Regions from separate parts of the Nonomuraea angiospora genome, predicted to be linked through region 2. Evidence: riboswitches for the same ligand, from Rfam matches in the RefSeq annotation. Region 2 holds a riboswitch; each other region holds the start of a gene.
The links. A riboswitch is a leader RNA that binds a small molecule or an ion and turns the genes downstream of it on or off. The one in region 2 is predicted to bind cyclic di-AMP.
Positions count from the first base shown of each region.

Region 1: it holds a riboswitch for cyclic di-AMP, as region 2 does, so the genes downstream of both, H4W80_RS64165 (C40 family peptidase) here and H4W80_RS08340 (glycoside hydrolase family 25 protein) in region 2, are expected to answer to the same signal.
Region 3: it holds a riboswitch for cyclic di-AMP, as region 2 does, so the genes downstream of both, H4W80_RS56415 (CHAP domain-containing protein) here and H4W80_RS08340 (glycoside hydrolase family 25 protein) in region 2, are expected to answer to the same signal.

Region 1 covers NZ_JADBEK010000001.1:11,730,125-11,736,586, reverse strand. The annotation lists gene H4W80_RS53835 (hypothetical protein) at 1-228, opposite strand, end outside; gene H4W80_RS64165 (C40 family peptidase) at 867-1,394, opposite strand; cyclic di-AMP (ydaO/yuaA leader) riboswitch at 1,468-1,632, opposite strand; gene H4W80_RS53825 (C40 family peptidase) at 2,025-2,999, opposite strand; gene H4W80_RS53820 (NYN domain-containing protein) at 3,140-4,462, opposite strand; gene H4W80_RS53815 (phosphotransferase family protein) at 4,607-5,668, shown strand; gene H4W80_RS53810 (response regulator) at 5,669-6,316, opposite strand; gene H4W80_RS53805 (sensor histidine kinase) at 6,313-6,462, opposite strand, start outside.
Region 2 covers NZ_JADBEK010000001.1:1,822,809-1,829,270, reverse strand. The annotation lists gene H4W80_RS08365 (DUF6766 family protein) at 1-347, shown strand, start outside; gene H4W80_RS08360 (hypothetical protein) at 533-955, shown strand; gene H4W80_RS08355 (helix-turn-helix transcriptional regulator) at 1,149-2,054, opposite strand; gene H4W80_RS60400 (hypothetical protein) at 2,185-2,532, shown strand; gene H4W80_RS08345 (MarR family winged helix-turn-helix transcriptional regulator) at 2,606-2,857, opposite strand; gene H4W80_RS08340 (glycoside hydrolase family 25 protein) at 3,127-3,894, opposite strand; cyclic di-AMP (ydaO/yuaA leader) riboswitch at 3,908-4,051, opposite strand; gene H4W80_RS08335 (MBL fold metallo-hydrolase) at 4,786-6,273, opposite strand; gene H4W80_RS08330 (metal-sensitive transcriptional regulator) at 6,356-6,462, opposite strand, start outside.
Region 3 covers NZ_JADBEK010000001.1:12,289,751-12,296,212, reverse strand. The annotation lists gene H4W80_RS56435 (DUF6716 putative glycosyltransferase) at 1-611, opposite strand, end outside; gene H4W80_RS56430 (hypothetical protein) at 614-1,558, opposite strand; gene H4W80_RS56425 (aldo/keto reductase) at 1,656-2,477, shown strand; gene H4W80_RS56420 (Gfo/Idh/MocA family protein) at 2,497-3,450, shown strand; cyclic di-AMP (ydaO/yuaA leader) riboswitch at 3,568-3,705, shown strand; gene H4W80_RS56415 (CHAP domain-containing protein) at 3,719-4,393, shown strand; gene H4W80_RS56410 (YoaK family protein) at 4,606-5,352, shown strand; gene H4W80_RS56405 (alpha/beta fold hydrolase) at 5,318-6,124, opposite strand; gene H4W80_RS56400 (LysR family transcriptional regulator) at 6,196-6,462, shown strand, end outside.

The DNA of each region.
Region 1 (6,462 bases), 9.9 Mb from region 2:
CTGCCCCGCCCGATCAGCCCTGCGCGCGATGTCGCCGAGCTCACCGGATGCGGTGTGCCGGCCGACGACTACGGACCGCGCCCCGCGGACCACGACCTCGCCGTCACCCCACAGGCCGCGGATCTCGGCGGGGAGGACGGGGGAATCGGGGGTGGGGGCGCTGGCGGGGGCGACGGCGAGGAGCAGGACGGAGACGATCGCGGCCCGCCGACTCACCTGCCCTGACACGATGCCCGATCGTAGCCGCCGACAGCCCATGACCGGCCACTCCGCGCCTGCTCGCCACGTTAACCGTCAGCTGCCCAGCCGCGCCGTGGGGGCGAGCCGTGTGCCGTGGCACCGCGATCCGTGGGCCGTCAGCCGCCGCATAGTGGGGCCGAGGGTACGAGGGGCGAGTCGCGCGCCGTGGGGCCGTGATCCGTTGGCCGTGGGCGGTGGGGCCGTGATCCGTGGGTGTCAGCGCCGCGTCGTGGGGCTCAGGGTTATGGGTCGTGGGGTCGTGGGGCCGAGGGGCCGAGGGGCGCGTCGTGGGGCCGTGATCGGTTGGCCGTCAGCCGCCGGGGTGGGGCCGAGAGTCGCGAGGCCGAGCGGACGTGAGGCGAGGGGCCGTGAGCTGAGGGCCCTGGAGAGCCGTGGGGTGGGCGGTGTGGGCTTGGGGACAGGGTGGCTGGGTTTGAGGGGCGCCGTTGCGGTGGGCGGTGGGTGCGGGTCAGCGGGCGTCTCCCTGGAGGCCCTGCGCCACGTACGGCGGGTGGCGCCGCCCGTGCTCCGCCGTAAAAACTGAAAGCGGGTGCCGCCCGTGCTCCGCCGTAAGAGAACTGAAAAGCGGAGAGCCCCGCCCGGACAATGATCCGGGCGGGGCTTCTTCACATGCCGGGACGGACAGCGCCGACGAACGACGCCCGCCGCCATCCACCCAGCTTGTCGATGCGTACCCGTTCGCCTGTCCGAGGCGAGTGGACCATCTTGCCCTTGCCGACGTACATGCCCACGTGGCCGAGCCCCCTGAAGAACATCAGGTCGCCGGGCTGGAGGTGCTTCCACGAGACCTTGTTCCTGATGCGGGCGAACTGGCTGGCCGCCACGCGCGGGAGCTTCACCCCGGCCTTCTTCCAGGCGTACTGGACGAGGCCGGAGCAGTCGAACGAACCAGGGCCTGTGGCTCCGTACCGGTACGGGTCACCGACCTGCTTCTTGGCCACGGCGACGGCCTTGCCGGCCTTCGCCTTCTGGCGGGCGACCTTGGCCGCCCTCAGCGCCGCGGCCGAGGTCGTCTTCGAGGTGACGGCGGTCGCGGCCGCCTTGGTCGTCGAAGCAGACGTCGAAGCCGACTCGGTCGTGGCCGCCTGAGCCGTTGGGGCATGGAGGATCGCACCTCCGGCCGTCACGGTCATCGTGAGCGCTACGCCACTCAGGGCAATGCGGGACAGACGGGGGTTATGCAGGGAGGTAGACAGGATTTCTCCTTGTGTCTTCCACGAATGCCTACCGGGTTAGCTGACGGATTCGGGCCTGGAAGTAGCCCTACGGCGCGACGCGCGCGCCGATTCACCCCCTGATCCCTGGGAACTGGGATCGTTTGGGTCCCCGGCTCCGTGCCTCCTGGCTGCACGGATTCGGCGGGCCAACCGTCCGATCAATGTGTTGATATGGGGACATTTGGGCGGTTGACCAGCGGATCTTTATCTGTCTCACACCGGGAGAGCCCGATGCGGGTTCGCGGAGGACATGGCTTGTTCACCGCGACGTCGCCAGAAGCTACGCCGAAGGGTCAAGGATCGGCAAAGCGGAACACCGCTTGTAAAGATCAGATAGTGGAGTCAGTAAGGAGGGAAATCCCTGCTGGAGTGCCAGGTTCCGTTACCTAAATGTGACTCTGCTCACACTTGTTTTCGCGCCCGTTTGTCAGGCCTCAAATGTCGCGTTTGTCACACTTGTTGCGGCTTTTGCGAGGCGCGTCGTATGCGTGGATCGTTCCCATGGCGTCCCGTTCGGCCGCCGGGATCAACGATTCCGCGTCGTAGCTAGGGGCGGATGGCGCCCACGAGGCGCCCGCCGTACGCCGAGAGTTTGACGACCTTGACCACGTCGCCCGTCTGCGGCGCGTGAACGATTTTCCCGTCGCCGGCGTAGATACTGACGTGACCCAAGCTCGAGCTGAAGATGAGGTCCCCCGGCTGGAGGGCGCTCAGTGAGACCTTGCGGCTCGCGCCCCAGGCCCACTGCTGCCAGGTCGTGCGCGGCAGCGACACGCCCGCGGCGCGCCAGGCCGCCTGGGTCAGGCCGGAGCAGTCCCAGCCGCCCGGACCCGTCCCGCCGAACACGTACGGCTTGCCCACCTGGGCGAAGGCGAAGCGCAGGACGGCGGCGGCGTTGCCCGAGGCCGGGCCCGTGTACTGGATGCCGACGCTGTTCGGGTTGCCGGGGTTGTAGGCGCCCAGCTTCTTCAGGAGCTTCTTCTGCTCGGAGATCAGCTTCATGATCTCCGAACGCTCCTTCTCGACCCCGTCCCGTTCCCGGTCGGCGGCCTCCAGCGCCTCTTCCGCCTTGTCGCGCTCGGCCTTCAGGCCACGGTTCTCCCGGTCGAACGCGGCCAGCTTCTCCGCCCGCTCCTTCGACATCTGCTCGGTCAGCGCCAGGCCCATCAGGAAGTCGTCGGGACGGTCCGCGCTCATCATGCCGGGCAGGGAGGTCAGGTCGGTGCCGAGCTTGTAGCTGTCGACGGCCATGCCGACCACCTGGGCGCGCAGGTCCGCGACCGTCGCCAGCTTGGTCTTGTAGCGGTCGTTCAGCTTGGTGTAGGCGCCCTTGGCTGCCTTGTACCGCTCGGTGGCCGTGTTGAAGCGGTCGACGACCTTGTCGGCCTTGTCGTTGAGCTTGTCGAGCTTGGCCTTGGCCTGTCCGAGGGTGGGCCTGGGATCAGCGACGGCGGCTCCCACAGGGGACAGGACCAGCCCGAACGCGAGACCCGCGGCCACCGGCACCCTGCCAAACCTCACTGTGTCGCCTCCCAGGGATTATATCTGGGGCGAAATAGTACAGAAGTGGCGGGTGGGGTCACAGCTTATCCGCTCAATTCGTGATACGACGCCGATCCCTGCCACAGCACGGCAAATCCGCCCGTAAGGGTGGACGTAATCTAGGCCCGGCCCAGCCTGCGCAGCAGCAAGCCAGACGGAACGGGTCTGGCTCCCATCCGCCTGACGGACTCGGCCACCTCGCGGTCCGACGACACCACGGCCATGGCCCGGCCGGGCGGCTCGGCGCGTACGAGCTGGCGGATCAGATCGTCGGCGATCTCCCCCGGCTGGCTGAACAGCACCCGCACCCCGCGCGGCGCCACGACCTGCACCGGGGAGTTGAGCTCGGCCCCGTCGAACACGACGGTCACCTCGACCCTGGTCTGCGCCACCAGCCCGCCGAGCCCGGTCATGAGCCGGGTGCGCTGGTCGGCGAGGGTGAGCGTGCCGTAGCCGGTCTTGGTCACGTTGTAGCCGTCGATGATCAGGTGGACCTGCGGCAGGGCCAGGAGCTGGTCGAGGAGCTGCGGGTCGTCGTCGGCCAGCGCCCGCGCGGGCACCCCCCGGACGCCGGGCCGCTCGCCGGTGACCGCGGCGACCGAGTCGGCGGGCCGGCTTATCGTCGTGGGCAGGGCGAGCTCCCTGCGCAGCCCGGCCGAGGCGTCCTGCAGCGCGTCGAGCAGCACCCGGATGCGGGCGTCCTCGATGCTCCTGCCCTCGCGGGCGGCCCGGCGCGAGGCCTCCAGCTGCTTCTCCACGTCGGCCAGCCGCTCGCGCAGCCGCCGCAGCTCGGACTCGCCCGCGGTGCCCGCGGCCGAGGCGGCCGACCTGGCCTCCTCCGCCGCGTGCTCCATCTCCTCGGCCCGCCGCACCGCGGCCTTGGCCCGCTCGCGGGCGTCGTGGAGCTTGCGCCGCAGATCAGAGTTTTCGGCCCGGGCCGCCCTGATCTGCTCGCGCAGCCGGTCGGCCTCCTCCTTGGCGGCGGTCTTCTGCGCGGCGAGCTGCTCGCGGAGCCGGGTGACGGCCTCCTCGCGCTCCGACCCCTCGGCCGCCACCGCCGACTGCACCAGGTCCGTACGGGCGACCTCGATCACCTCCGCCCAGCCGGGCGGACGGGTGAGGTAGGCTGCCGCGGCCACGAGCACGGGGTCGGCGGCCGGCGGGACGTTTCCCTCGGCCAGGGAGGCCACCAGTTCGGGCCAGCCGGCCTCCACCGACTCGGCGACCAGCTCGCGGAACTTCTTGTCGTTCTCGAGCTGCGCCGCGATGGGCGCGCTGCCGAGTTTGGCGCGTTTTCGGGGGTCGAACTTGGCGATCCCGCGAAGGGGCGGCGGTATGGAGGCAGCGGGCATCGTACCGAGGACCTGGGACGCCAGGTCGACGACATTGAGCCGCACCTGCTCAGGAAGCGGGCGAGACAGGCCTTCACCCGCTGAACTCATCCCACTTGTCCCTTCGTGACATGCCCTTTCAGACAAGGGTACGGCTGCCGCGTACCTGACCGTAACGGCCACCTCTCTCTAGACAAGCGCTTGGTTGGGGATATACGACTGAGCCGGGACGGGTGTTCACCCAGGAGGCCGACCATGGCAGAAGAGATCCGCACCTCCACCCGTGACCTGGTGGAACTGCGCGGCAGCCTGACCCGCTGGCTGCGCGGAAGGGTCGGCGGGCATGCCTCGGTGTCCGAAGTGTCCAGGCCCGCCGAGAACGGCATGTCCAGCGAGACCCTCTTCTTCACCGCCTCCTGGGGCGGGAGCCGAACGCGCTGTGTAGCCAGGCTCGCACCTGCGGTAGAAGCCGTTCCCGTGTTCCCCTCGTACGACCTGGGGGCACAGTTCGGGATCATGCGCCTGGCCAGGGAAAAAGCTGGGATCCCAGCGCCCAGGGCCCTCTGGTTCGAGCCGGACCCGGAACATCTGGGCACGCCGTTCCTCGTCATGGAGCGGGAGGACGGCGACGTGCCGCCGGACGTGATGCCGTACACGTTCGGAAGCTGGCTGCTCGACGCGGCGCCCGCGGACCGGCGCAGGCTGCAGGACGCCGCGGTGGCGGTCCTGGCGGCGCTGCACCGGGCGGAGTTCACGCCCGAGGAGCTGGCCCCGTTCGGGGCCGCCGGGTTGCGCGCGCACGTCGAGGCCCAGCGCGATTACTACGAGTGGGCCCACGGCGAGCGGCCGATCCCGGTGCTGGAGCGGGCCTTCCGGTGGCTCGAGTCGCACTGGCCGAAGGAGCCCGGGCCCGACGTGCTGTGCTGGGGCGACGCCAGGATCGGGAACATGATGTTCAGGGACTTCACCCCGGTCGCGGTGCTCGACTGGGAGATGGCCTCGGTGGGACCGCCCGAGCTGGACCTGTCCTGGATGATCTTCCTCCACCGCTTCTTCCAGGACATCACGGTCTCCGCAGGCTTTCCCGGCATGCCCGACTTCATGCGCAGCGAAGACGTTTGCAGGAAATATCGGGAAATCACGGGGTACGAGCCTCGCGACCTGGACTTCTACGAGATGTACGCGGCCCTCCGGCACGGCATCGTCATGGCCAGGGTGTGGCAGCGCCGGATCCACTTCGGCGAGCAGCCCCGGCCCGACGACCCCGACGACCTGGTGCTGCACCGGGCCACGATCGAGGAGCTCCTGGCCCGCTGACTACGTGCCGGCGTCGTAGACCAGCAGCGCGACCTGGACCCGGTTGTTGAGGTCGAGCTTGGACAGGATGCGCGAGACGTGCGCCTTGACCGTGGGCACGCTCATGTAGAGCTCCCGCGCGATCTCGGCGTTGGACCTGCCCTGCCCCACGGCCAGCGCCACCTCCCGCTCCCGCTCGCTGAGCCGGCCGAGCAGCTTCCTCGCCCGCCCGGTACGGTCGCCCGCCGCGCCGTCGGACACGTGCGTGATGAGCTGCCGCGTCACCGCGGGCGACAGGATCGGCTCGCCCGCGGCCACCTTCCTGATGGCCTGCACCAGGTCGCCCGGCGCGATGTCCTTCAGCAGGAACCCCGCCGCCCCCGCCCGCAGCGCCCGCAGCACCTGCGCGTCGGCGTGGAACGTGGTCAGCACCACCACCTCGGGCGGCGCGGACGTGCGGCGCAGCGCCTCGGTGGCGGTGAGCCCGTCGACGCCGGGCATGCGGATGTCCATCAGCACCACGTCGGGCCGGTGCTCGGCCACCAGCGGCGGCACCTCGGACCCGTCGCCGGCCTCGGCCACGATCGCGATGTCGTCGGCGCCGCCGAGGATCATCGACAGCCCCGCCCGCACCATCGCGTCGTCGTCGACGATCAGCAGCCTGATCATGCGTCCTCCCGAGTCGTCTCCACCGGCCAGGGTAGCCACGCGCGCACCACGAACTCGCCGTCCGGCGTCGCGCCGTGCTCCAGCCGCCCGCCCGCCAGCTCGGCGCGTTCGGTCAGCCCGATGAGCCCGGCCCCGGCGCCCGGGAT
Region 2 (6,462 bases):
ACGACGGTTCCCCGGCGTGGGCCAGGACCGAGGGGTTGCGGCTGTGGTTGTTCGGCAACTCGCTGGCGCTGGTGATGGGGGCGATCTTCGTGCTGTCGTGGCTGGCGCAGTCGGTGGCGGGACTGGCCGCGTACAACAGCGAGCGGCTGACCGACCTGCGCGATCCCGTCGGGTGGGGAGCGTACGTCACCTCGCCGGAGTTCTGGAACCGGAGCCTGCAGAACTGGCAGTCGGAGCTGCTGGCCGTGCTGTCGATGGTGGTGCTGTCGATCTACCTGCGGCAGCGGGGCTCGCCCGAGTCCAAGCCGGTCGGGACGTCCCACGCGGCCACGGGCGTCGAGAACTGACGGCCGTCGCTTCGCCGTCAGGCAGTCGGCCCGCCGTCGTCGCGGCGTCAGGCAGTCGGTCTGCCGTTGCCCCGGCGTCGTGCATTCGGCCCGCCGTCGATGTCGGCGACGATGCGCCGTACCTGGCCGCCGGTGAGCCGGCCGGTTCGGCGCCGAGCCCGCGCCGGACCTCGACGCTGTCGACCGTGTCGACGTCGAAGTGGACGGCGACGCGCGAGCAGCCGGTGGCGGCCAGCCGGTCGAGCAGGGTCCGCGTGGACGAGCGCAGCTCCTTGGGAGCGAAGGACCGGATGCCCCACGCGGCGACGTTGCCGATGTCGTCGTCGGTCCACGAGCGCAGGCCCGCCGGCGCCACCCGCTCGGGCCAGGTCGTCGCCGTAGCGGCGGGCGAGCTCGCTGAACGGCGCCACGCTCACCGAGCATTCGCCGCCCAAGGTCGTGATCCGTGCCGGGTCGTTCCGGCGGATGACCTCCAGGGCCTTGGCGAGCTGGCCGACGACCGCCGTCTTGGCCTCGACGCCGTCGTCGGACATGGTGACCGGTACGGTCCGGTGGGGCCGTGGTGCGGCGGCAGCACCGCCTCCAGGACGGTCGTGCCGACGGCGTAGCCGCAACGGGCGGTCTGGAGCGGGAACTCGGCGGCGAGCGCCTCGACGCTGGAGGTGCCGGCGCCCTGCCACTGGGGCCAGACGAGCCGCAGGTGACCGCCGCCCCCGGACGGGACGGCCGGCGAGGAGTCGGGACAGGTCATGTCGGTTCCTCTTGGTCCCTTTCGGAAAGGCTCGCCACCGCCGGGATGATTCACGGCCGGTGGGTGGTCATGCCCTGGCCCGGGCGGGGAGGCGACGCGCTCGTACGGGCCGGCCGGTCCGGGGCGCTCCAGCTGGCGAGCAGCCGCAGCGCCTCCGCGGACGGGGAACCGGGCTCGGCGGTGTAAAGGCAGAGCAGCTGGTCGGGGTCGGCGGGGAAGGCCAGCGTCTCGTGCGACAGCGCCAGCTCGCCGACCACGGGATGGCGCAGCCGCTGAACGCCGTGGGCGCACTGGCCCACCCGGTGAGTGGCCCACCAGCCGTTGAACTCCGGCAGCTTGACGAACAGCTCGCCGATGAGCTCGTTCAGCAGGGGATCGTCAGGACGGCGGCCGGCGGCCAGGCGGAGGTTGGCCACGAAGGTCTGCGCGACCTCGTCCCAGTCGATGTAGAGGTCGCGGGCCGCCGGGTCCAGCAGGACGTGGCGGGCGAGGTTGCGCTCGCGGACCGGCAGCGCGTCGAAGTCCCTGATCAGGGCGCGGGCCAGCTGGTTGGCCGCAAGGACGTCGCGCCGGTGATTGAGGATGAGGGCCGGTGAGACGTCGTTGAGGACCTCCAGCATGCGGTGGGCCTCCGGCCGTACGCGCTGCGGGGGCTCGGGACGGCGGCGGGCCGGCGCGGGGCGGACGAGCTCGAACAGGTAGCCGCGCTCGACGTCGTCAAGGCGCAGCGCGCGGGCCACGGCCGTCAGGACCGCATCGGAGACGTGGGGATGCCTGCCCTGTTCGAGCCGGGTGTAGTAGTCCGCGCTGACCCCGGCCAGGTGCGCGACCTCCTCGCGGCGCAGCCCCGGCACCCTGCGGACGCCGCCCGCGCCGAGAACCACGCCCACCTCCTCGGGCCGCAGGCGGGCCCGGCGGGAGCGGAGGAAATCCCCCAGCTCAACGTTCGGATCCATGTCTCCAGTATCTCCGCGTGCCAGGTTGACGACCGCGACGAGGGTGGCCCACCTGGACCCAGGTTCGGCGGGGCCCGGTCGATGGGGATCTCGTGCCCGTGGTCCGCGCCGCGCATGTACAACAGTGCCTATGAAGGAAGACGATGACCTCCAGACGGGGGGAGAGGATCTTTCGGCTGTCGTCACGGCGGTGTTGACGGGGTCGCGGCTGTTGGTGGCGGTCGCGGTGAGGTCATTGGGGACGGTCGGGGACAGGGTCACGTTGCCGCAGTTCAGGATGCTGGTGGTGCTGGCCGGCCACGGTGAGACCAAGCTGGTCACGATGGCCCACCAGCGGCTCAGCCGCAGGCGCGGGCTCCGGCAGTCTTGCCCAATGCAAATCTTGCACAATGCCAACGCCGCGGTGCTCAACCACCAGCGCCTCCTGGAGAGCACCGGCCTGACCACGCCGGAGAGCTTCCCCACCCCGTCCATCTGACGGCCCATCACGGCTTCCGGCCGCCTCGACGTACCCAGCGGGCACCGGATGGCGGCGGCGCGGGGTCCGGAGTTCAGACGGCGGACCAGCCCAGCGGGTTCGGCACGGTCATGGGTGGCTCGCCGCCCGCCTCGTTGAAGGCGTTCATCGCCGAGATGAGCGCCCGGCGCTGCCCGGCCGACATCCGCGCCACGATCGCGCCGATCTCCTCCCTGCGGCGCGCGGTCACCTCGTCCACGATGCGGCGTCCCTCATCCGTCAGCCGCATCAGGCTCTCGCGCCGGTTGTGCGGGTTGACCTCCCGTACGATCAGCCCGGCCGCCACTGTGGGAAGCGAGTTAACCGGCACTTCCGCGGCCCGGCGGGGAGTTCACCGGCGGCATGGGCGCTTCCGCGGCCGGGCGGGGAGTTCACCGGCGGTATCGGCACTTCCGCGGCCGGGTGGGGAGTTCACTGGCGCCATCGGCACTTCCCTGGCCGACTCCCGGCGCAACGTGCTCCTTCGGGCCAGGAGGAGCACGTTGCGCGGGGAGTCGTTCACCTGGGAGCGCGGTTGCGGACCCGCGGCGACGGCTCTCGCCGTGCGGGCCCGGCTCAGGCGGTGGGGCGGCCCAGGCCGCGCAACTGGTCGGCGGTCAGCGCGGAGACGTTCTGGTCGACCGGAGACTCGGAGTACTGGTGGATGGTCCAGGACTTCCAGTCGGCGGGCGGGGTGACCGCCCCCTTGGCCTTGCTGTAGTGGGCGACCCACAGCGGGTACTCGGCCAGGCCCTTGCCGTATTTGTCGGCGAAGTTCCAGCCGCTGTAGAACATCGGGGTGATGCCCGTCCTGTCCTTCACGTACGACAGCCACGTCTTGGCCCAGGCGTTGACCTCGGCGACGGATCTGCCGTCCGAGGTCTCCAGGTCGAGGACCAGCAGGTCGCCGGCCTCGGCGGGCTGCGCGTTCACCACGGACAGGAAGTGCTCGGCCTCCGCGACGGGGTTGTTGCGGGGGTGGCCGTAGTGGTACGCCCCGCGTACGATCCCCTTCTCGCCCAGCGCGCGCCAGTGCCTGGCGAATGAGGCATCGCGGAAGTTCGTGCCTTCCGTGGCCTTGATGATGCCGAACTTGGCCGGGCTGGCATTCCAGTCGTACAGGGGCTCGTAATTGGAGATGTCCAGCCCGTAGGTGAAGGCTCCGGCTCCCTGATGAGTCACCTGCGCCGGGTTGTGCGCGGCGGGTGATGCGAAGGCGAAGCTGGCGACGGCGAAGGCTCCGGCGAGGATCGCACCGGCGACGACGAAGCTGAGATACTTGGTGAGGAGATCGCGGCGATTCTTGAGGACGCAGGCGATTGTGGCAAGCCGAGGCTTGGACATGACGGCATTGACTCCTTGCTCCCATACCGCCTACCGGGTTAGCTGACGGGTTCGGGCCTGGAAGTGCCCTACATGGCGCAGCCTGAGCTGGCGTCCGATTCACCCCAAGAACGTGGGTCCCCGGTTCCGCGAGGCGCGGATTCGGCGGCCGGACGCTGTCCGCGAAGAGCTTCTTCGGGCAGCGCGCGGTCCGGTCAACGAAGCGGCAACGATGCGGCGAAAGGGCACCACATCTGTGCCCCAACTAGGCAAAAGATAGACATATACCCATAGATATTGCAAGTAGTGCAAATCGGATTCGCGGGTGTCGGCGACTTGGCGGCGCTGAAATGCCGTGCCTGTAGGGATCTGGCACTTGGCAAAAAATCTGGGGTGTCGCTTCCACGCCTTTATGATCTCGGCACCGGTGAGGCAGGCCATTCTTGCGTTGCCATTGTGACTAAACGCCGTAATCGTGACTCCAGCCGCGTCCTTTGGAGTCCGCTGGGCTGTCGGGCACGGCAAGCACACCGCCGCTCGGCTCGAGCGCTCGGCCGTACATGCGGCCCTGGGCGGAGGAACCCGAAGGGCGCCGCGGTACCGCTGACGCCCGGCACCTGGCACGCGACGACGGCGGTTCACTCGGCGCGCTCACGTGGAGCCTCAGGGGCGCGTCACGGGAGCCGGGCCGACGGGCGGCTCTCCAACCCTCCGGGGGCGATCACGTCGGTCCCTCTGGGGGCGTGCACGTCGGTCGCTTCGGGGCCGTGCACGTCGGTCCCTCTTGGGAGCGTGCACGTCGGTCTCTCCGGGAGCGCGCATGTCGGTCTCTCAGGGGGCGTGCACGTCGATCGGCCCCGTCGTGTCACCGGATTCTGGCAGGCGTCCCGGCGTCGCCGGCGCCGAAGGTGGTCAAGAGGGCTCCTCGTCGGGGGCGGTGATGGGCAGGCCGGCGTCGGCGGCGTGGGAGTAGGCGTCGTCGATGTGGACCACCTGGCGGCCGCTGCGGGCCAGCAGGCTCGCGGCCGCCGCGGCCCGATAGCCGGTGCCGCAGTGCACCCACACCGTTCCCTCCGGCACCTCGGCCAGGCGTCCCGGCAGCTCGGGCAGCGGGATGTGCACGGCGCCGGCCACGTGACCGGCCCGCCATTCGTTACCCATCCGCACATCCAGGACGAGCGGACCACCGGCCGGCTCGCCCGCAGGGGAGGTGGTCGGCTCGCCCACGCGGGAGGTGGCTGGTTCGCTCGTGCGGGCGGCAGCCGGGTCGCTCGCACGGGCGGTGGGTGGTTCGCTCGTGCGGGCGGCGGCCAGGTCGGCGAAGCTGGCGGTGGCCAGCTCGGCGATCAGGCCCTGGTCGTGCCCGGCCCACTGTTCGACGGAGCCGGTCGCTGCGGCGGCCGGGCGGTCTATGCCGATGCGGGCCAGCTCGCGCTGGGCGGCGGCGACCTGTTCGGCCGACTCGCCGAGCAGCGTGAGGGGCGTGCCCCAGGGAGCCAGCCAGCCCAGCCAGGTCGCCATCGGCCCGTCCAGGCCGAAGCTGAGCGTGCCGGCCAGGTGCCGGTCCGCGAACGCCTTGCGTGAGCGCAGGTCCACCACCCACTCGCCCGCCCGCAGGCGGGCCAGCAGCTCCGCGCTGTCTGCAGGTCGTGCAGGGGTCAGGTCGATCGGCTCCGCGCCGGCGGCGTTACGCGCGCCCATGTGGGCGTAATAGGCGGGGAAGGCGTCCAGCCCTTCCAGGAGGTGGGCGACGAAGTCGTCGGCCTCCATCCGCAGCACCGGGTTGACGTCCTTCTCCCGGCCGATGGTCGAGGCGGACGTGTCGGACTGCGTGGCCGCGCAGAAGCTGCCGAACCCGTGCGTGGGCCAGAGCCGCGCGCCGTCGGGCAGCAGGGCGGACAGCCGCCGCGCGGAGGCGTGCTGGTGGCGGGCCAGGGTGCGGGCGTGCTCCGCGCCCAGCAGGTCGGTACGCCCGGTGCCGCCGAACAACAGCGATCCGCCGGTGAACACCCCCTCCGGCCCGTCCGGACCGGCCAGCACGTAGGACAGGTGATGGAAGGTGTGTCCCGGCGTGCCCACGGCGTCCAGCCACATCCGTTCGGAGACGGCGATCCGGTCTCCGTCGGCGACCGGCACGCGGTCGAAGCCGACCTCCTCGGCCCCGCCCACCAGGTACGCCGCCCCGGTCACCCGGGCCAGCGCCAGGCCGCCGGAGACGTAGTCGTTGTGCAGATGGGTCTCCACCACGTGGCTGACGCGCACCCCCAGGCGACCGGCCACGGCGAGGACGCGGTCGATGTCGCGCTGCGGATCGATCACCACCGCGACGTGCCCGTCATGGGCCAGATAGCTGCGGTCCCCCAGGGAGGAGGTCTCGATCACCTCGACCTGGATCGTCATCTGCTTGTCTCCTTTCGCTCGGCAAATACCCCAGGGGGTATCAAGAGAACGTACGGGTGCCCTGCCCCGCCCGATCACGTGGTCACGAGAGAGCGAGGAACAGCTTCTCCAGCCGCTCCACGCTGATCGGCGGCTCCTCGCCCCGCTCTTGCGCCACCTGGCACTGCTGCAACCCAGTCGAAATGATCT
Region 3 (6,462 bases), about 10 Mb from region 2:
ACCACCACGTCCAGCTCCGGCCGCAGCCGGGCGAGCTCGGCCAGCGCCAGCAGGATCCGCTCGCGGTCCGGGCGCTCGCGCGGCACCTTGGCCTGGGTGGCGAACACGACCCGGTTCCCGCCCCCGGCGACCACGTCGGAGCGCAGGAACGGCAGCCTGGCCAGCCCCACCGCCCCTCCCCCGCCGAGCCGGCCGGCGATCTCGGAGAACTCGGCCACCTCACGCTCGCTGTGCACCACGAACAGGTCACACCCGCTGCGGAACAGCCACGCCTTCTCCGTCGCCGGCACCGAGATGCCCGGCAGCCCGCTCACGAACACCGGCCGCGGCCGCAGGTCGCCGAGCACGTCGGCCACCAGCACGTCCACCACCGGGCCCGTGCAGGCCACCAGCACCACGTCCGGACGCGTGCGCTCGGCCAGCCGCCGCACGGACCGCGCCGAGATCACCGGCGGCGGCTCCAGACCGCCCACGGCGGCGGCGATCTGCTCCGGCGAGGGCGCGATCGGCGTGCGTACCACCACGAGCTCCGCCGTGCCGCCGGGGGGAAGGTCGCCGAGCAGGCAGGCCGCCCACTTCAGATACGAGTCGGAGTCGGCGACCGCCAACACTTTCAACCGGACACTCCTGTCAGATGCGAGCGAAGGGCGGGGGCCGCCCTGCTGGTCCACCAGTCGTCAGGAACGTCCACGGGCTCCACGGTGACACCGCGCGGGCTGAGCAGCACCCGCAGCGAGGTGATCGCGGTCGAGGGCAGGCTGAGCACGCGCTGGCTCGCGTCCAGGCCGCGCAGCGTCAGCTCGGCCGGCGCGCCCACGTCGTGCACGGTGATGCCGGGGCGCTCCCTGATCAGGGCCACGTCCACGGGGTCCTCGCGGCGGTGCGGGTAGTACGCGAGCGGCTCCTGGGCCGCCAGCTCCGTCAGCCAGCGCAGGTAGTGGCCGCGGTGCACGAGCCCGTTCCGGACGAGCGAGGTGCCGAGGACGACCGTGCGCTCCGCGGGCCCCTCCGCGCTGGGCGGCTGGGCACGCAACCAGGCGAACTGGTGACGTACCAGGTTGATCCCGGCCCGCCGTACGCCCTCCACCAGGGCCTCGTCCACGGGCAGGGCGGTGAAGACCGACACGTCGCTCAGGCGCAGCCGCAGCGCGGCCGCCAGGCCCAGCGCGGAACGCAGCTTCGTCGGCTGGGCCCTGGCCCGCAGCAGCGGCCGGTACGGCCCCGCGGCCAGCAGCTCCAGCAGCCGGAGCGTGGCCAGCCCGTCGTCCACGATGACGATGCGTCCGGGACGCGAGGTGAGCCAGCGCAGCTGCACCCTGCCGGAGAAGGCGTCGCCGACGGCCTGCACGCGTCTGGGCATGCGCTCGAGCGGCTCCGCCAGCTCCAGGCCGTCGGGCAGCCCGAGAGACCTCAGCTCCCGGCGCGTGGCCTTCAGCGGCCGCAGACCGGCGCGCGGCACGACCACCGTCTCGGGGCCGAGCACGCCCGCGTGATGGGCCTCGACGGCGCACAGCATCTGGAGCGGTGACTCCACCCAGGCCGACGCCTGTTCGACCACTCCTGTCCTCCCCGCCGGGTGATGGCCCGTTCACGACCGCTTCAAGCTAGCCCCGCCGCCTTAAGCCACCAGAAACGCGACGTGAACAATGGAGGGTATGAACTCGCTCATGCTCAACACCGACGGCGTGCAGATCCCGCAGCTCGGCTACGGCGTCTGGCAGGTCCCCGCCGACGAGGCCGCGCAGGCCGTCACGACCGCGCTCAAAGCCGGTTACCGGCACGTGGACACCGCCTCCGCGTACGGCAACGAAGAGGGCGTGGGTCAGGCCGTACGCGAAAGTGAGCTGCCGCGCCGCAAGCTGTTCGTGACCACCAAGCTGTGGAACGCCGACCACGGCCGCGCGGAGGCGGCCTTCGACGAGTCCCTGGCCCGGCTCGGCCTCGACTACATCGACCTCTTCCTCATCCACTGGCCGGTGCCGCAGCAGGACAAGTACGTGCAGGCGTGGAAGGCGATCGAGAAGATCTACCGTGACGGGCGCGCCAAGGCCATCGGCACCTCCAACTTCACCATCGCCCACCTCACCCGCCTCATGAACGAGACCGACCTCGTGCCCTCCATCAACCAGATCGAGCTGCACCCCTACTTCCAGCAGCGCGAGCTGCGCGCCTTCCACGAGGCCAACGGCATCCTCACCGAGGCGTGGAGCCCGCTCGGCCAGGGCCAGGGCCTGCTGAACGACCCGGCGCTGGCCAAGCTGTCGGACAAGTGCGGCAAGACGCCCGCGCAGATCGTGCTCCGCTGGCACCTGCAGCTCGGCCACGTCGCCATCCCCAAGTCGGTCACCCCGGCGCGCATCGCCGAGAACATCGGCGTCTTCGACTTCATCCTCGACGCCGAGGACATGGCCGCCATCGGCGCGATGAGCAGGGGCCAGCGGATCGGACCCGACCCCGACACGTTCAACATGACCTGATTCGTCTACGATCTCCCGCGTGCGGGATTTTGCGTGGGGCATAGCGGCGACAGGGAATATCGCGCGGACCGTCGGGAAGGCCATCGCGGCCGAACCCGGCATGCGGGTGGCCGCCGTCGGATCGAGGAACCTGGGGCGGGCGCAGGCGCTGGCCGCCACGCTGGGGGCGGAGTCCGCGTACGACTCCTATGAGCGGCTCTGCGCCGACCCGGCCGTGGACGCCGTCTACGTGGCGACGCCGCACGCCCAGCACCTGGAGGTGGCCGAGGTCGCCATCGCCGCGGGCAAGGCCGTGCTGTGCGAGAAGCCGCTGGCCGCCACCGTGGACGACGCGGAGAAGATGGTGCGCCTGGCACGCGAGGCGGGCGTGTTCCTGATGGAAGCGATGTGGATGAGGTTCAACCCGCTCATCCAGAAGATCGCGGCCGACGAGCGCTTCGGCGACCTGCGCTCGGTGCACGCCTCCTTCGGCTTCGCCAAGCCCTACGACCCGCAGCACCGGCTGTGGGCGCCGGAGCTCGGCGGCGGGGCGCTCCTGGACCTCGGGATCTACCCGTTCGGGCTGGCCCAGCTGCTCCTCGGCATGCCCTCCGACCTGCGGATCACCGGCGCTCTGGCGCCCAACGGCGTCGACGCGGAGGCCGGCGGCGTCCTGCTCTACCCGGGTGGCAGGAAGGCTCTCGTGGAGACCTCGTTGCTCGGGAATTACCCGAACCAGGCCAGTGTTGTAGGGACTCAGATGCGGGCGGACCTCCAGGCGCCGTTCTGGGCTACGCCGCGGATTCGGCTGTCCGGGCCTTCCATGAAGCCGGAGGAGTACACCCTCGATCCGGCGGACAACGGCTACGCCGGAGAGCTCCGCGAGGTCCGGGCCGCGACGGCCGAAGGCAGGACCGAAAGTTCGATCATGCCGCTCGACGAATCCCTTGCCATGATGGGGCTTCTGGCCGAGGCCCGGAGGCAGGTCGTCTAGCTGGGCCTTTATCGATTTGTAACGCTCTTGCCTTATGCATTACGTTTAAGGCATTCTTGAGACATACGTCCGGTTTGTCCGGACTTGTCCGACCATCGCAAGACACATCACAGGACCGTCCTGTGACCGCTGAATCCGCCCTCGGGCGGAACCGGGGACCCACGTCCTTTGGGGTGAATCGGCACTTCGGTGCCGTAGGGCAGCTTCCACGCCCGAACCCGTCAGCTAACCCGGTAAGCGGCATGGAAGCAAGGAGCAAACCCCCTCGATGGCCACCTTCCGCTTTACCTCTGCTGCGAAGACCAACATCGCCCGCGCCCTTCTCGGCGCAACCATCCTCGGAACCGCGTTCGGCGCCCACATGACCAGCGCCACCGCAGCGGAGAAGCAGCCGATCGACACCGCCACCGTCGCCGACCACGCCGAGCGCTCGCGCGAGGCCAAGGCCGGCGTCACCGCCGCCCAGGTCCTGGCGCTCGCCAAGTCCCAGGTCGGCATCACCGAGAACGCGGCCGGCGGCGGCACCAAGTTCCAGCGGTGGTACGCCAGCTCGCAGCGCGCCGCGGAGACCATCGCCCGTGACGGCGGCAGCCGCGCCGACTACCTGAACGCCGCCTGGTGCGCGATGTTCGTCTCCTGGGTCGGCGAGCAGACCGGCGCCCGCCCGCAGATCGGCTGGGACGCCTGGACCGTCGCCCACGCCAAGTGGTTCCAGGCCAACCACCGCTTCGGCACCGAGGCCAAGCCCGGCGCCGTCGTGTTCTTCGCCTGGAGCGGCAGCAAGGACCTCAACGACATCAACCACGTCGGGTTCGTCGAGAAGGACAACGGCGACGGCACCATCTCGACCGTCGAGGGCAACACCGGCAACGGCAAGGTCGAGGAGCGCGTCCGTCCCAAGTCCCAGGTCGTCGGCTACGGCTACCCGCAGTACCGTTCCTGACCGGACCTCCCCCGAGGCCTCCAGCCTCCCCCTCGGCGCCTCCTGCCCGGCGCCGAACGAGCGCGCGTCCCGCAACGGGACGCGCGCTCGTCGCGTTCACCCCCGCGTCGGCTCCTTCTCGGCCGCGGTCCCGGTGCGGCGAGTGCGGCGGCCCGCCACCGGGGAAAGACCCGTGGCGAACCGCCCGCGACCTCGCCAAGGAGCCGCCCACCATGCCAGCCGCGCGCAGACGCCCAGGACGGCTGGTGCGCGGCGGGCTGCGGTGGGTCGCCGACGGGCTCTTCCCGAGCGGCGCCAACCCGCACGGCGTCCTGCCGGCCCTGCTGATCCTGCTGGCCTTCGTCACCGGCCTCGTGGACGCCGTCAGCTTCCTCGGCCTGGGCCGCGTCTTCGTCGCCAACATGACCGGCAACATCGTCTTCCTCAGCTTCGCCCTGGCCGGGGAGGCCCAGATGTCCAGATGGGCCTCGCCGGCGGCCCTCGCCGCCTTCGGAGCCGGCGCCTGGAGCGCCGGGCGGGTGATCAGGTGGACCGCGAACGCGCGACGGGCGTTCGCCGCCGCCACCGCCGTACACGCGCTCCTCGTCGCCGCCGCCCTCGCCGTCGCCCTCACGGCCGGGCACCGCGCGACCTGGCCCCAGGCGGCCCTCATCACGCTGCTGGCCTGCGGCATGGGCCTGCAGAACGCGTCCGTACGGGCGCTCGGCGTACCCGACCTGGTCACCAACGTCCTCACCACGACGCTCACGGGCCTGGCCGCCGACACGCCGGGCCGGGCCGCCCTGCGCCGGGTCGCCTCCGTGGCCGCGATGTTCCTCGGCGCCCTGGCCGGCGCCACTTTCCACCTCACCACCGGCCCGGCCCCCGCCCTGGCGGCCGCCCTGATCCTGCTCGCCACCGCCGCCCTCATGGCCCGCGGCGGTCTCAGCCGAGAAAGAACTCCGCCAGGACCCGCGTGACCCCGGCCGGATCGTTCTCCATCGGGATGTGCCCCGCCCCGGGAACGCGCACCAGCGTCGTGTTCGGCACCTCGGCGGCGAAGCGCTCGGCGTACCGGACCTCCTGGAACGTGTCGTCCTCCCCCCACACCAGCAGCTTCGGCGTCTGATCGGCCTTGAGCGCGGGCACCAGGTCCAGCGTGTAACGGCTGTCGGCCGCGCCCGCCAGCGCCATCCACGACCGGCCCACCCGCGGGTCGTTCCACGGATCGAGGTAATCGGCCAGCTCCGCCTCGGTGGCCGGCCGGGCGAGCGCGGTGGTGACCGCCCTGCGGCGGGCGGCGAGCAGTTCCTCCACGGTCGTGGCCGCCACCACGGCCGGATCCCGGTAACGGGCCACGCCGGGCACCGGCCAGGAGTCGTATGTGACCGAGTTGACCAGCGCCAGCCGCCGCACCTCCGGCTCCCCCTCCACCAGCAGCTGCTGGGCAACCGCACCGCCGATGTCGTGGCCCGCCACCGAGAGCCGCTCCCCCGCGCCGACCGCGGCCGCGAACCGGGCCACCCACGCCGCCAGCGCCGGAACCGCCGCCGTCTCCATCGTCAGCTCCCCGCCGGAACGCCCCAGCCCCGGCAGATCCACCGCCACAGGACGCAGCCCCGCCGCAGCCAGCCCGTCGATCACCGGCGCCCAGACCCGGCTCCAGTACGTGCCGTGCAACAGCAACACCACCGGGCCCCGCTCGCCCGCCGTCAGATAACTGGCCACGCGGCCGTCGACTTCGATCGTCATTCGCTCGAACATGGACATAACCATCGTGTTCTGGAAGTATCCCGGTCAAATACCAATTAAGGTATGCCGGTATGACATTGGCGCAGCTCAGAGCCCTGGTCGCAGTCGCCGAACACGGCGGCTTCACCGCCGCCGCCGAGCACACCGGCATGTCCCAGCCCGCCGTCAGCCGCGCCATCGCCGCCCTCGAACGCGAGCTCGGCGCCGCCCTGTTCGTCCGCCACCGCGACGGCATCGCCCTCACCGAGGCCGGCCGGCGAGCCCTCGCCCGCACCCGCGAGACCCTGCGCCACTTCGACCTCATCCGCGCCGACGTGGCCGCCGCCAGCGGCCAGATC